DNA from 3 places in the Rhizobium sp. LARHSG275 genome. Region 2 is predicted to be linked to each of the others. Evidence: riboswitches for the same ligand, from Rfam matches in the RefSeq annotation. Region 2 holds a riboswitch; each other region holds the start of a gene.
The links. A riboswitch is a leader RNA that binds a small molecule or an ion and turns the genes downstream of it on or off. The one in region 2 is predicted to bind thiamine pyrophosphate.
Positions count from the first base shown of each region.

Region 1: another riboswitch for thiamine pyrophosphate. It lies ahead of thiM (hydroxyethylthiazole kinase); the one in region 2 lies ahead of ACIPSK_RS25315 (YkoF family thiamine/hydroxymethylpyrimidine-binding protein).
Region 3: another riboswitch for thiamine pyrophosphate. It lies ahead of thiC (phosphomethylpyrimidine synthase ThiC); the one in region 2 lies ahead of ACIPSK_RS25315 (YkoF family thiamine/hydroxymethylpyrimidine-binding protein).

Region 1 covers NZ_JBIXJN010000001.1:22,356-26,590, forward strand. The annotation lists gene ACIPSK_RS00115 (ABC transporter substrate-binding protein) at 1-862, opposite strand, end outside; gene ACIPSK_RS00120 (DUF1349 domain-containing protein) at 1,088-1,672, shown strand; TPP riboswitch at 1,859-1,955, shown strand; gene thiM (hydroxyethylthiazole kinase) at 2,006-2,809, shown strand; gene thiE (thiamine phosphate synthase) at 2,806-3,441, shown strand; gene thiD (bifunctional hydroxymethylpyrimidine kinase/phosphomethylpyrimidine kinase) at 3,438-4,235, shown strand, end outside.
Region 2 covers NZ_JBIXJN010000020.1:124,337-128,571, reverse strand. The annotation lists gene ACIPSK_RS25325 (ABC transporter ATP-binding protein) at 1-192, opposite strand, end outside; gene ACIPSK_RS25320 (ABC transporter permease) at 192-995, opposite strand; gene ACIPSK_RS25315 (YkoF family thiamine/hydroxymethylpyrimidine-binding protein) at 1,039-1,671, opposite strand; TPP riboswitch at 1,662-1,775, opposite strand; gene ACIPSK_RS25310 (NADPH-dependent FMN reductase) at 2,020-2,616, opposite strand; gene soxR (redox-sensitive transcriptional activator SoxR) at 2,700-3,164, shown strand; gene ACIPSK_RS25300 (SDR family NAD(P)-dependent oxidoreductase) at 3,282-4,052, shown strand; gene ACIPSK_RS25295 (ArsR/SmtB family transcription factor) at 4,157-4,235, shown strand, end outside.
Region 3 covers NZ_JBIXJN010000031.1:51,837-56,071, forward strand. The annotation lists gene thiO (glycine oxidase ThiO) at 1-81, opposite strand, end outside; gene thiC (phosphomethylpyrimidine synthase ThiC) at 84-1,907, opposite strand; TPP riboswitch at 2,000-2,111, opposite strand; gene ACIPSK_RS30310 (hypothetical protein) at 2,383-3,039, opposite strand; gene ACIPSK_RS30315 (hypothetical protein) at 3,496-3,846, opposite strand; gene ACIPSK_RS30320 (Lrp/AsnC family transcriptional regulator) at 4,153-4,235, opposite strand, start outside.

The sequences.
Region 1 (4,235 bases), on a different contig from region 2:
TCCCGGCAATACCTTCCTTCGTGTTGAAGACGAAGACCGGATAACCGAAGGGCTTGAGGATGATCGGCTGCGAGGCGGTCGAAGCCTTCAGCTTGTCGTAGGATTCGACGGGGATCGAGTCGACATAATCATACTGGCCGGAAACGGCGGCTTCGACGCGGGTGTTCGGATCCGGCACCGGCACGAAGCGGATCTCATCGAGATATTGATGACGGGCGCCGCCATAACCATTGCTGTCGCCTTCGCGTGACTTATAGCCATCGAAACGGACGAGCTGGATATACTGGTCGGCCTTGCGCTCCTTCAGCATGTAGGGACCGGTGCCGATGAAGTCCTTCATCGGCTCGTCCTGCTTTTCCGACGGGATGATGATCGCGGCCGAATTGTTGAAGGCAAGCAGCGAGGTCAGCGGCGCATAGGGCTGCTTCAGCGCAATCTTGACGGTCGCCGGATCGACGGCGGTGACGGACTCGATGAAGCCGGCCACCTGCTTGCCGCGCGAAGCGATCTTCATCCAGCGGCCAAGCGAGGCGACGACATCTTCCGAGGTCATATCGGTATTGTCGTGGAACTTGATGCCGGTTCTGAGCTTGATCGTATAGGTTTTGCCGTCGGCGCTGATCTCAGGCAGGCTTTCGGCCAGAAGCGGCGTTACGTTCCAGCTCTTGTCGAAGGTGTAGAGCGTTTCGAAAATGTGTTGCGTGACGATGCCGACCAGATCGGCCGTCGACGACATCGGATCGAGCGTTGGCGGTTCGCCGATCGTCGCGACGTTGATGACGCCGCCCTTTTCCTGGGCAAGGAGTGTCGAAGGCAGGGCGATGAGCGCAGTGCCGAGAAGGAATGCGACCAGTGTTTTCATGTGAGAGCTCCCGTTTAGTTCCACAATTATGTAATTCATCTTTTTGTAACAGAATAGGGGATGGATCGATCCTGTCAAGCACGAGCGACGGATTATGCTAGGGCGGATAGCCGGACGCCGGAAAAACACACAATCTTCGGCTGCGCCCGGCTGCACCAAGACCGCGCATTGTGCCAAGGTGAGGCGATCGCCCTGAGTCAGGCTTCAAGGGAACGGGAGAACAGCATGAGTATCGACTTCAACGACGGCAAATGGCTGAACGAGCCGGCGCAATGGCAGGCGACCGACGCCGGCCTTACCTTGACCACCGATGAGAAAACCGATTTCTGGCGAGAAACCCATTACGGCTTCACCCGCGACAGCGGCCATTTCCTCGCCTTTCCCACCACCGACGGCTTCACCGCGCAGATCCGCGTCCAGGGCGAATTCCGCACCCTCTACGACCAGGCCGGCCTGATGGTGCGCATCGACGAGAAACGCTGGGTGAAAACAGGCGTCGAGTTCACCGACGGCGAAGCCTTCCTCAGCACCGTCGTCACCGACGGCAAATCCGACTGGTCCGTCGCTCAGCCCTTCCGCGAATTGGAAGATTTCCGCATCCGCGTGACGGTCGCCAACGGCGCGTTGCGCATCCAGGCTTCACGCGACGGACGCCACTGGCCGCTACTGCGGTTAGCGCCCCTCCCGGCTGCCGAGCGCTATGAGGTGGGGCCGACTGCTTGCACGCCGGAGCGGAGCGGGCTGAGGGTGCGGTTTTCGGAGTTTTCGATTGGGCCGGCGATTACCACCGATCTTCATGACTTGAGCTAGGGGATTTCGATGTCGTATTCTCGACGGCAATATACGAATCCAGATAGTGGAGTCCAAGAGGCACCCCGGCAGAGATTATCCGCGGGGTGCGCATCTCTTAAAATCGTTCATCATCATCGCGCGGCGCAGCCGCAGGACTGTCATTTTCGAGATGACATCCGCCCCGTTCTCTGCGAAAAAGGGCGTGATGAGAGACAGGGGCGTTCGTCGACAGACGGGCTGAGAAGCACCCTTCGAACCTGAACCGGATAATGCCGGCGGAGGGAGTCGCTCGGGGCCGCGGCACCGTCCGCATGAACCGCCCCGTGCCCGCCCCCGCCTGAAAGGGGCCATATGCAGACCAGGACCACACCAGGAGCGATGCTGAAGGCGATGCGCGAGAAGCCGCCGCTCGTTCAGTGCATCACCAATTACGTCGCCATGAACATCGCCGCGAATGTCCTGCTTGCATCAGGCGCCTCGCCCGCCATGGTGCATGCCGCCGAAGAAGCCGGCGAATTCGCCGCGATCGCCAGCGCTGTGACAATCAATATCGGCACGCTGTCGACGCAATGGATCGACGGCATGCAGGCGGCTGCGAAGGCGGCGACATCAGCCGGCAAACCCTGGGTGCTCGATCCGGTCGCCCATTATGCCACCGCCTTCCGCCGCAATGCGGTCGCCGAACTGCTGGCGCTGCGTCCGACCATCATCCGCGGCAACGCGTCCGAGATCATCGCGCTTGCCGGCGGAGAAAGTCGCGGCCAGGGGGTCGATAGCCGCGACCCGGTCGAGCAAGCGGAAGGTTCGGCGCGATGGCTTGCCGAGCGGCAGCGGGCGGTCGTCGCCGTAACCGGCGCCGTGGATTTCGTCACCGACGGCGAGCGGGCCGTGCGCATCGAAGGCGGATCGGTCCTGATGCCGCAGGTCACGGCACTCGGCTGCTCGCTCACCTGCCTCGTCGGCGCCTTTGCCGCGACGGCACCTGAAGACACCTTCGGAGCGACGGTCGCAGCCCTTGCAACCTTCGCCATCGCCGGCGAGGAGGCCGCCCTTGGCGCGGCCGGCCCCGGCTCCTTCTCCTGGCGCTTTCTCGATGCGCTGGCCGCGCTCGACGCCGAAACGCTGGACGCCAGGGCAAGGATATCAGCCGCATGAAGGCTTTCGACCTTTCGCTCTATCTCGTCCTCGACCCCGATCTCTGCGCCGGGATCGGCATGGTCGAAACCGCGCGCCTTGCCGTTGCCGGCGGCGCCACCATGGTGCAGCTGCGCGACAAACATGCCGGCACCATCAGGATGATCGAGACCGGCCGCGCCTTGAAACAGGTGCTGGATAGGACCGGCGCCCTCCTCATTGTCAACGATGACGTCGAGGCGGCAATCGCCATCGGCGCCGATGGTCTGCATATTGGCCAGGAGGACATGGATGCGCGTAAAGCCCGGGCGATGGTCGGTGCTGAGATGATCCTTGGCCTGTCGGTCGAGAGCGAAGCGCTTGCTAACGCCGTCGATCCTGATCTCATCGATTACACCGGCGTCGGGCCGGTGTTTGCGACACCGACCAAGGCCGATCACAAGCAACCGATCGGCTTTGACGGCCTTGCAAGGCTGGTCAAGGTCTCGCCGGTGCCATCGGTCGCGATCGGCGGACTCAAGGCGGATCATGTCGTTCAGGTGTTCGCCGCAGGCGCCAAGGGACTTGCCGTCGTCTCTGCCATCTGCGGCACGCCCGACCCCGAAGCGGCCACGGGCCGCATCGCTGCAGAAATTCGAAAGGCCCGCGCATGATCCGCAACGTTCTCTCGATCGCCGGCTCTGATCCCTCCGGCGGCGCCGGCATCCAGGCCGATCTCAAGGCCTTTTCCGCCCGCGGCGTCTACGGCATGGCGGTGCTGACCGCGCTGACGGCGCAGAACACGCAAGGGGTAAGCGGCGTGCATCTGGTGCCGCCGCAATTCGTCGCCGATCAGATCAATGCCGTCTTTGCCGACGTGCGCGTCGATGCCGTCAAGATCGGCATGATCGCCAATGCCGGCATCGCCGAAGCCGTTGCCGGTGCGCTGACTGACCACCGCGACATTCCGATCGTCATCGACCCGGTCATGATCGCCAAGGGCGGAGCCGCCCTGCTGGCGCCCGAGGCGGTCGACGTGCTGACCCGCCGGCTGCTGCCGCTTGCCACGCTTCTGACCCCGAACCTGCCGGAAGCCGCCGCCCTGCTGCACCAGCCGGTCGCGACAAACCGCGCTGACATGGCGGCGCAGGCCGAGCGCCTGCTAGCACTTGGCCCGGCCGCGGTGTTGGTCAAGGGCGGCCATCTCGACAGCGACGAGAGCCCCGACGTGCTTGCCACCGCTGCCGGCCTGCACTGGTTCGAAGCCAGGCGCGTGCCGACCAAGAATACCCACGGCACCGGCTGCACGCTCTCCAGCGCGCTGGCGGCCGAGCTCGCCAAGGGCGCCTCGGCGCGGGAGGCCGTCGCCATCGCCAAGGATTACCTCGCCGGCGCGGTCGCGGCTGCCGGCAACCTCACCGTCGGCTCCGGCCATGGACCGGTGCAGCACTTTCATGCACTCTGGAAA
Region 2 (4,235 bases):
GAAAAGCATAGTGCCGGAATCGGGCCGAAGCGCCTGGGTCAGCAATCGAAGTACGGTCGATTTTCCGGAGCCGGATGGGCCGACGATCGAGACGAACTCGCCTCTTGCGACAGCGAGCGAAATGTCGCCCAGCACCTTCATGCCGTCGAAGGACTTCGAGATATTGCTGAGTTCAACCATTCCACCGTTCATCAGCGCCGCTCCCCGGGTGGTTGCCAGGGCATGACGAGGCGCTGGATGATCAGCGTCGCTGCGAAGAGGCAGAGTGTCAGCACGGCGCTGACGATAACGGCGGCGAGCACGAGATCGGGACGAAAATTGTTCTTGGCATTGAGGATATAGATGCCGAGGCCGCGGGCGGCGCCGGCATATTCGGCAAAGATCGCGCCGACGACGGCATAAGTGATCGAGATCCGCAGACCGGCGAAGAAATAGGGCAGCGACGAGGGAAGCCGTGCCAGGCGGAAAATGCGCCAGCGGCTCGCCTTCATCGAATTCAGCAATTCGGCGATGTCGCGGTCGGTCGATTCATAGCCCTGCAGCAAGGCGACGAGCAGTGGGAAGAAGGTGACGAGCGCCACCAGCAGGATCTTCGGCAACAGGCCGAAGCCGAACCAGAGGACGACGAGGGGCGCGATCGCCACCAGCGGCAGGGTCTGGCTGGTGATGAAGATCGGCAGCAATGCCCGGCGCATGAAGGGCATGAAATCCATGAGGATCGAGGCGGCGAAGGCGAAGCCAAGCGACAGGGCGAAACCTCCGAGTGTCGCGCCGAGCGTCGGCCAGGTATTGGCGATCAGCGCCTCGCGGTTCAGCCAGCCCTGGATGACGATGCGCGAGGGCGCCGGCAGGATGGATGGTTTGATGCCGGAAAGATCGACATAGAGTTCCCACGCCGCCAAAAAAACGCAACCGGCAAGCAAGGCGGGTATGCCCCGGTAGAGAGCGGCGCTGAGCGCGGCAAGGCGCGAATCCGATGGGTTTGACAGTGTCATCAGCGTTCGATTTCAAGCTTTCGTCGGGAGCAAATTTAAGGTGCTATAGCGTCCTTTGCGCGTCCGAAAAGACGCGCGGCGCTGTATTGGCCGACACCGTGATGTCGAGGGTCACATGCCCTTCGGGGTCGCCGAAGCGAAAGAAGGCCTCGCGAATGGTGGCGAAGACCGCGCTGGCATCGCCGGAAAGCCTAGTGCAGAAATTTTTGGCGCGGTCGAAAGTGCCGGAGCGCTTCAGGAAGTCGATGCAGCCATAGATCTCGTCCATATGGGTACCGGTGCCCATGACGTAGAGCGAGAATTGCGCAGCGGTCGGCTGTCCGCTCTCCGTGGTGATGTCAACGGCGGCAAGTGCGGCTCTTATGCGCTCGGCAAGCGGCTCCGCCTGACCGGGGGAAGGGTTGACGCCGCAGATGGCGTCGTCGGGCTCGCCGGGGCAGCCGCGTGAAACGGCGGCGGACAGCACGCAATGTTCGCCGGTCCTTGCGGCGGCGACGAAAAGATCGTGCATGGCGGCGAAGAGGATGTCAGGCGGGCCGACCAGCAGTGTGGAGATGTCATCGGTCTCGATGCGCAGCCGGTCGCGATAGGGATCGAGCGCCTTGACGGCATCGAGAATGATGCCGACGAAATTGCCGGACATCGGATAGAGTGACACTTGTGCGCCTGAGAACATCTGAACCTCGCTCCGCTGGCATTACCCAGATCAGCTTTGAAGGGTCCAGAGGCTTGCGCCTCACATCTCAGCCCCGGCGATACGGAGCTCCCCTGTTATTTGCGCGGAAACTATCACCGGGGTTTTCTCCCCGCAACAGCAAAATTGCGAACCCGTCCGCGCGGTCGGAACGAAGCCGAGGTGACGGAAAACACCCGGACGGAGGTCCTGCCCGGGTGTTCCCAATGGTTCCGTACCTGCCGGGAACGGAACCGGAGCTTCCTGCCTCAGGCGGCTGACGCATAACCCCGAAAATCGGAATCGATTTTCGGAAAGGATCATGCGCAGATTCAAAGTGATAGAGCGCCCTTAGCGCGTCTGAAAAGACACGCGGCGCTCTATTCCGGCATAAGGACGATCGCTACGGGCAGTGACGAGTGCCCGCGTCCACCATTCCAGCCTCGCCATCATCCGATCGAGCAAACGCAGTGCATCGGCGGGATTGTCGAGCCGCCCGTCCGTGTCGAAGCGGTTCCAAGGTGCGGCAAAGCTCACCGAATCGCGGATCGTGACGGCGTGGAGTTCGGCAAAGACGAGCCGCAGCTGTTCGACGGCGCGCAGGCCGCCGGATATGCCGCCATAGGAAACGAAGGCGACCGGCTTGCCCTGCCAGGGCTCGAAGAAGAAATCGATGATCGACTTCAACGAGGCGGTGAAGCTGTGGTTGTATTCCGGCGTGACGATGATGAAGGCGTCGGCCATGCCAAGTCGCCTGGCGAGCCTGTCGATTTCGGGGTGCGTCATGTCACGGTTGGCCGGCAGCGCGAAATCCAATGGGTCGATGATGTCGATATAAAATTGCGGGAAGCGGAGGAGTTCCTGCGTCAGCCATTTGACCACCCGGTCGCAGATGCGGCCCTCTCTCGTGCTCCCATAGATGACAGCCAGCCTGGTGGGTGTTTGCATGCGTTGCTCCTTGTTGCGATTGGACTTTACGATTGCGGGAGCAAGGGTTATAAAACCTCAACTAATATTGAGGTCAAGAGGCGATGGACACAATTCCTGCAGCGCCGCTCGGCAAGCTCCTGACGGTCGGCGAAGTGGCAGAGCGCAGCGGCCTGGCCGTCTCGGCGCTGCATTTTTACGAGACCAGGGGGCTGATCTCGAGCATCCGCTCCCGCGGCAATCAGCGGCGCTATGGGCGCGACGTGCTTCGCCGGCTCGGCATCATCAAGGTGGCGCAGCGTGTCGGCATTCCGCTTTCGGAAATCCAGGCGGCGTTCACGTCCCTGCCGCAGGGGCGCACGCCGACCGTCGCCGACTGGCAGACGCTGTCGGCGCGTTGGAAGGATGATCTCGACGCGCGAATCAGGCGGCTTAGCCTGCTGCGCGACCGTCTGACCGGCTGCATCGGCTGCGGCTGCCTGTCGATCGAAAGCTGTCCGTTGCGCAATCCCTGCGACCGGCTGGGCAAGGAAGGGCCAGGCGCGCGGCTTCTGGAGGCCGAAAGCTAATCTTCCGCCGGAATCCTTGCCGGAAAGATCGATGCGCGCCTTTCTTTCGGTCGGCGCGCTCATATGTTAAGGGCGAATGACGCAACCGGCGGCACTGTCCGCGAGGAGGACGGCTTCGTGTTCCATCCCAGACTATTCGAAAATCGCAATGTGGTCGTTACCGGCGCCGGTCGCGGCATCGGCCTTGAGGTGGCCCGGCAGTTCCTGGACTGCGGTGCGAGGGTGATCGTCCATACCGGGCGAAAGCCGGGACGCGACCTGCCGGATTTCCTGCTGACGGCTGAATCGGAAAGACGGGCGCTGCTGCTGCACGCCGATTTCTCCGCGGCCGGCGGGGCAGCGCAATTTGCTGAAGATGCTCTCGCCTTCTTCGACAAGGTCGATGTGCTCGTCAACAATGCCGGCACCATGCTTGGCCGTTTTCCCGCTGCCACACTCACCGACGCAGAATATGAGGCGGTCGTGCGGCTCAACCAAACATCGGTGGTGGCGCTGACGCGGGCGCTGCTGCCGGCATTGAAGGCGGCTGAAGCCGCTGCCATCGTCAACACGGTTTCGATTTCGGCGCTGACCGGCGGCAGCCCCGGTTCTTCGATCTATTCGGCCTCGAAAGCCTTCGTTGCGACTTATTCCAAGGCGCTTGCCCGTGAGCTCGCACCGGACGGAATCCGCGTCAATTGCGTGTCGCCAGGAACGATCGAGACGGATTTCCATGAACGCTATTCCTCCCGCGAAAAGCTTGAGCAGACGAGAAAATCCATCCCCCTGCAGCGGCTCGGCACGCCGGAGGACTGCGCTCCCGCCTATCTGTTCCTGGCGGCTCCCTCGCTCTCGGGCTACATCACCGGACAGGTGATCGAGATCAACGGCGGTCAGCTTATCTGCTGATTTGCTTGGACCTTTTTTGGCATTTCATCACTTTTGACCAATTCGCATTTGCGAATATGCTATTTGTACTGATCTACCTCATCGCCTCTCTTCCGAGATCCAGAATGCCGTTGCCCAAACCCGAGCCGGGGATCACCGGCCAGGAATTGCACAAACTCGCTGGAAAAGCCCACGAGGCGAGCG
Region 3 (4,235 bases), on a different contig from region 2:
ACTGACCCGGAGACCGTGCCGGTAGAGCTGCCAGGCAACGGTGAGGCCGGCAACGCCGGCTCCCTTGACGAGAATGTGCATCGTCATTCTCCGGTTGGCGTTTTCGCCGCTTCGGCGATCGGCATGTAGAGATCGCCGCCATCGCGATACCTCGCGGCCATGGCTTCCAGCCCTTCTTTCTGGGCTTCGGCACGAATGTCGTGGGAAATTCGCATGGAACAGAATTTCGGGCCGCACATCGAGCAGAAATGCGCCACCTTATGGGCTTCCTTAGGCAGCGTCTCGTCGTGGAAGCTGCGGGCAGTTTCGGGGTCCAGCGAGAGGTTGAACTGATCCTCCCAGCGGAATTCGAAACGGGCACGCGAGAGCGCATCATCGCGCAGCTGTGCTGCCGGATGCCCCTTGGCGAGATCAGCCGCGTGAGCCGCTATCTTGTAGGTGATAACGCCGGTCTTGACGTCATTGCGATCGGGAAGACCGAGATGCTCCTTCGGCGTGACGTAGCAGAGCATCGCGGTGCCGAACCAGCCGATCATGGCTGCGCCTATTCCAGAGGTGATGTGATCGTAGCCTGGTGCGATATCGGTCGTCAGCGGCCCAAGCGTATAGAAAGGTGCCTCGCCGCAGACCTCGAGCTGCTTGTCCATGTTCTCCTTGATCTTGTGCATCGGCACATGGCCGGGGCCCTCGATCATAACCTGGCAGTCTTTCGCCCAGGCGATCTTGGTCAGCTCTCCCAGTATTTCCAGTTCGGCGAATTGCGCTGCGTCGTTGGCATCGGCGATGGAGCCAGGGCGCAGGCCGTCGCCGAGCGAGAAGGAAACGTCATAGGCGCGGCAGATGTCGCAGATCTCCTCGAAATGTTCGTATAGGAAGCTTTCGCGATGATGATGGAGACACCACTTCGCCATGATCGAACCGCCGCGCGAGACGATGCCAGTAACACGATTGACAGTCAGCGGGATATAGGCGAGCCGCACGCCGGCGTGGATGGTGAAGTAGTCGACACCCTGCTCGGCCTGCTCGATCAGCGTGTCACGATAGACCTCCCAGGTCAGGTTCTCGGCAATGCCCTCGACCTTCTCCAGCGCCTGATAGAGCGGCACGGTACCGATCGGCACCGGCGAATTGCGGATGATCCATTCGCGGATGTTGTGGATGTTGCGGCCGGTGGAGAGATCCATGACCGTGTCAGCGCCCCAGCGGGTCGCCCAGACCATTTTCTCGACTTCTTCCGCCATCGACGAGGTGACAGCCGAGTTGCCGATATTGGCGTTGATCTTCACCAGGAAATTCCGGCCGATGATCATCGGCTCGGCTTCGGGATGGTTGATGTTGGCGGGGATGATTGCCCGACCCGCCGCCACTTCCTGCCGGACGAAATCCGCCGTCACATGGTCCGGAATGTGCGCGCCGAAGCTTTCGCCGTCGCGGACCATCGCATCCGCGTGCACCTTGCGGCCAAGGTTTTCGCGTATAGCGATGAACTCCATTTCCGGCGTGATGATACCAGCCCTCGCATAGGCGAACTGGGTGACGGCCTTGCCGTCCTTCGCGCACAGCGGCTGGCGTAGCGTGGGAAATTCGGGCGTCAGCCTTTCGCCGCTGGCGAAGCCGTTGTCTTCGGGACGGACATGGCGGCCCTGATACGCCACGACGTCGCCGCGGGCGAGAACCCAGTCGCGTCGCAGTGAGGGCAGCCCCTGTTCGATACGGATCTCGGCGCCCTCGATCGTATAGGGGCCGGAGGAGTCGTAGACGACGACGGGCTGCTCGCCCGATGTCGGATGCAGGCTAATTTCGCGCATCGGCACGCAAATTTCGGGATGGACTTCTCCCCGAATGTAGATTTTCTTGGATGCCGGCAAGGGGCCGGTGGTGACGGTTGGGGTGCCTGCGATATTCATGGTTTGAGGCTCCAAGTTTTCGATTGGAGACCCAGTCCTCAGCCGGAATGATGAAAAGACGCCGGCACGGATTCCACGCGTGAATCCACTGCCTTGGAGCGCTTGCACCGTCCCTACGCCAGTATGAACTGGATCAGGTTCAACGGGTCACTGCGCGCGATAGCAGTATCTCAGCCCCTTGCCGGGACCCCCCTGGTGAATGCGAAAATGGGTAGAGGGTTGCCGAGGTACTGTCAAGCGACGATCCGCGGTGGCTTGGGATGCAGGTTACACTCACGCGCGTGCCATTGTGACAGCTAGGTCACGGTCGCGAAGCATGTGACTGGTCCTGCGGCCATTCCATAAGATTGCATGCATCGTTCATTCTCCGTGCGGAGCGTCATTGCCCTGAGCTGCAGTGCTTGACACTGATCAAGATGACTCGCGTTCACCCGTTCTCTTTCGAAAAATGAATTGGATGGCCGTCGCACAAGCTCTATCGAGAAAGCAACCGCGGAACTGGAAAGTCTAGCACATTATCCGTGTAGCTTTCGACCACGGCGCTAAACGGCGTTCCGTCTCGAAGTTTAAGGACGGCACGATGTTCGAGCAGGAACGGCGGCAGGCTAAGGGAACTTGTTTCATGCGCTGTTAAGCCGTCCATGTCCCAGCCTTCGGATAGGGGGGACCAGAGCAACGTGGCAGACAGGTTTGTGCGAGTGAAATTAAGAGCCTGAACGGCTCTGCCAAACGCGATATCGCTGGTCTTCAAAGCCCGATTCATCTCTGCAGTTAATTTTGCGGGTACATACCAATTGTCGGCTTCCGACAAGACGCGGTCGCCGCAGACCAGGCGGACACGGCGATAAGCGACCAGCTCACCGGGTCCGACGGTCAGAAGTTCACGGACGTGCTCGTCGGCCGGCTTGTCTTGCCCGCGGACACGCTGTGCTACGATCTTGGAACCTTCCGGCGCGAGCTTATGCGCCGCGCACCAGCGGTCAAGGGTCAACGTAGCACTGGCGTTGCTCAGGAGAGCGGCATTCAAGGTCTGGAGGACCGCAAGCGCTTCTACTCGAGATCCCGGCGTGTTCAGCCACTGAGACCGCGTGGACGATCCTTGTGAAAAAGCAATCTGCGTGCCCAGCACCATGCCGACCGCTGCAAGTCCGGCGATGCGGATGCATTTCAAAGAAGATAATAACACTGAAAATGAACTCCTTTTCTGCGGCAGATTTGATGGGCGAACTGTGCGGGTCAAATTTTGTGATTTTGGTAGGCGAGCATTGCTTCCTGCAGCAAGGTTTGAACTGCGCCTTGCGTGTACCGGATAAGGGCCAGGTTATCGATTGACTGCTTACCACCTTTCGATGTTCTTAGCCTTATTGGCCCGCACCTGTGAAGCCTAGGCCCAAGCTGTCCTTCGCTTGCATCGCATCGATATCGTCGATGACAACCTCCACCCCCGCGCGCCGAGCTGTTGTTGGAGTTTGAAACCGATGGCGACTGCGTCGGCGATTTCACCCTGGAATTTGGAAACAAGACTGACTCTTAAATCGGGAACGTGGCGGCCCGTCCGAACTCTCCGAGTTCTATACACTCGTAACCCTCACCTACGGATTTTAGCGCCTTTGTCGTCCTCCTCGCTCTTTGCGAAATGTTCATGTCGTTGGATTGGATAAAAGAGGTCGCAGCCGTAAGCCCAATCCAAGAGCAATTGTTGAAAAAGGGTCTTCTTCTTCGACGCAGAGTCCTTCTGCCGGTGGTCGACGGCCGCTGCCCGCAAACGCGAGTCGGCAAGGTACTTGTCTGATTTCTTGTTGCGCTCCATGCCATCGTGCTCCTTGTGTAAACCTGCCGGCGATGATGTCGCCTGCAAGGGTTCAGCTTCATAGGAAAAAGTCTGTCCTGTTGTGATATCGGAAGCCGAGTTGCGGGACATTTGATGAAGTTGATACATAAAGCAACGTACTCGATAGGATATACTTTCTGTTATAACGCCAATTATCGAATATAAGAATTCGTACTGGTGGTAAAACAGTAGGTTATAAGAATATAAGTTCGCATATATTATTGCATATATTGCACTTCCTTTCTTTGGCTGCAACCGTCAAGACCACTTTGTCGTCCACCGCTCTACGGCTGAAGCAATCAACTGCACGATATGGAGCGCCGCCTCAGTCTCCGATCGTGGAGGGAATGATCGCGGCCCAGGCATCCCGGTCAGACGAAAACGGCGCGGCAAACGGATCGCCGCCGAAGACGCCTAGAAGGGCAACCTCGCGTTCTCCTTGACTTCCTTCATCACGAAGAAAGTGCGCGTCTGGCGCACGCCCGGCAGGGCGATTA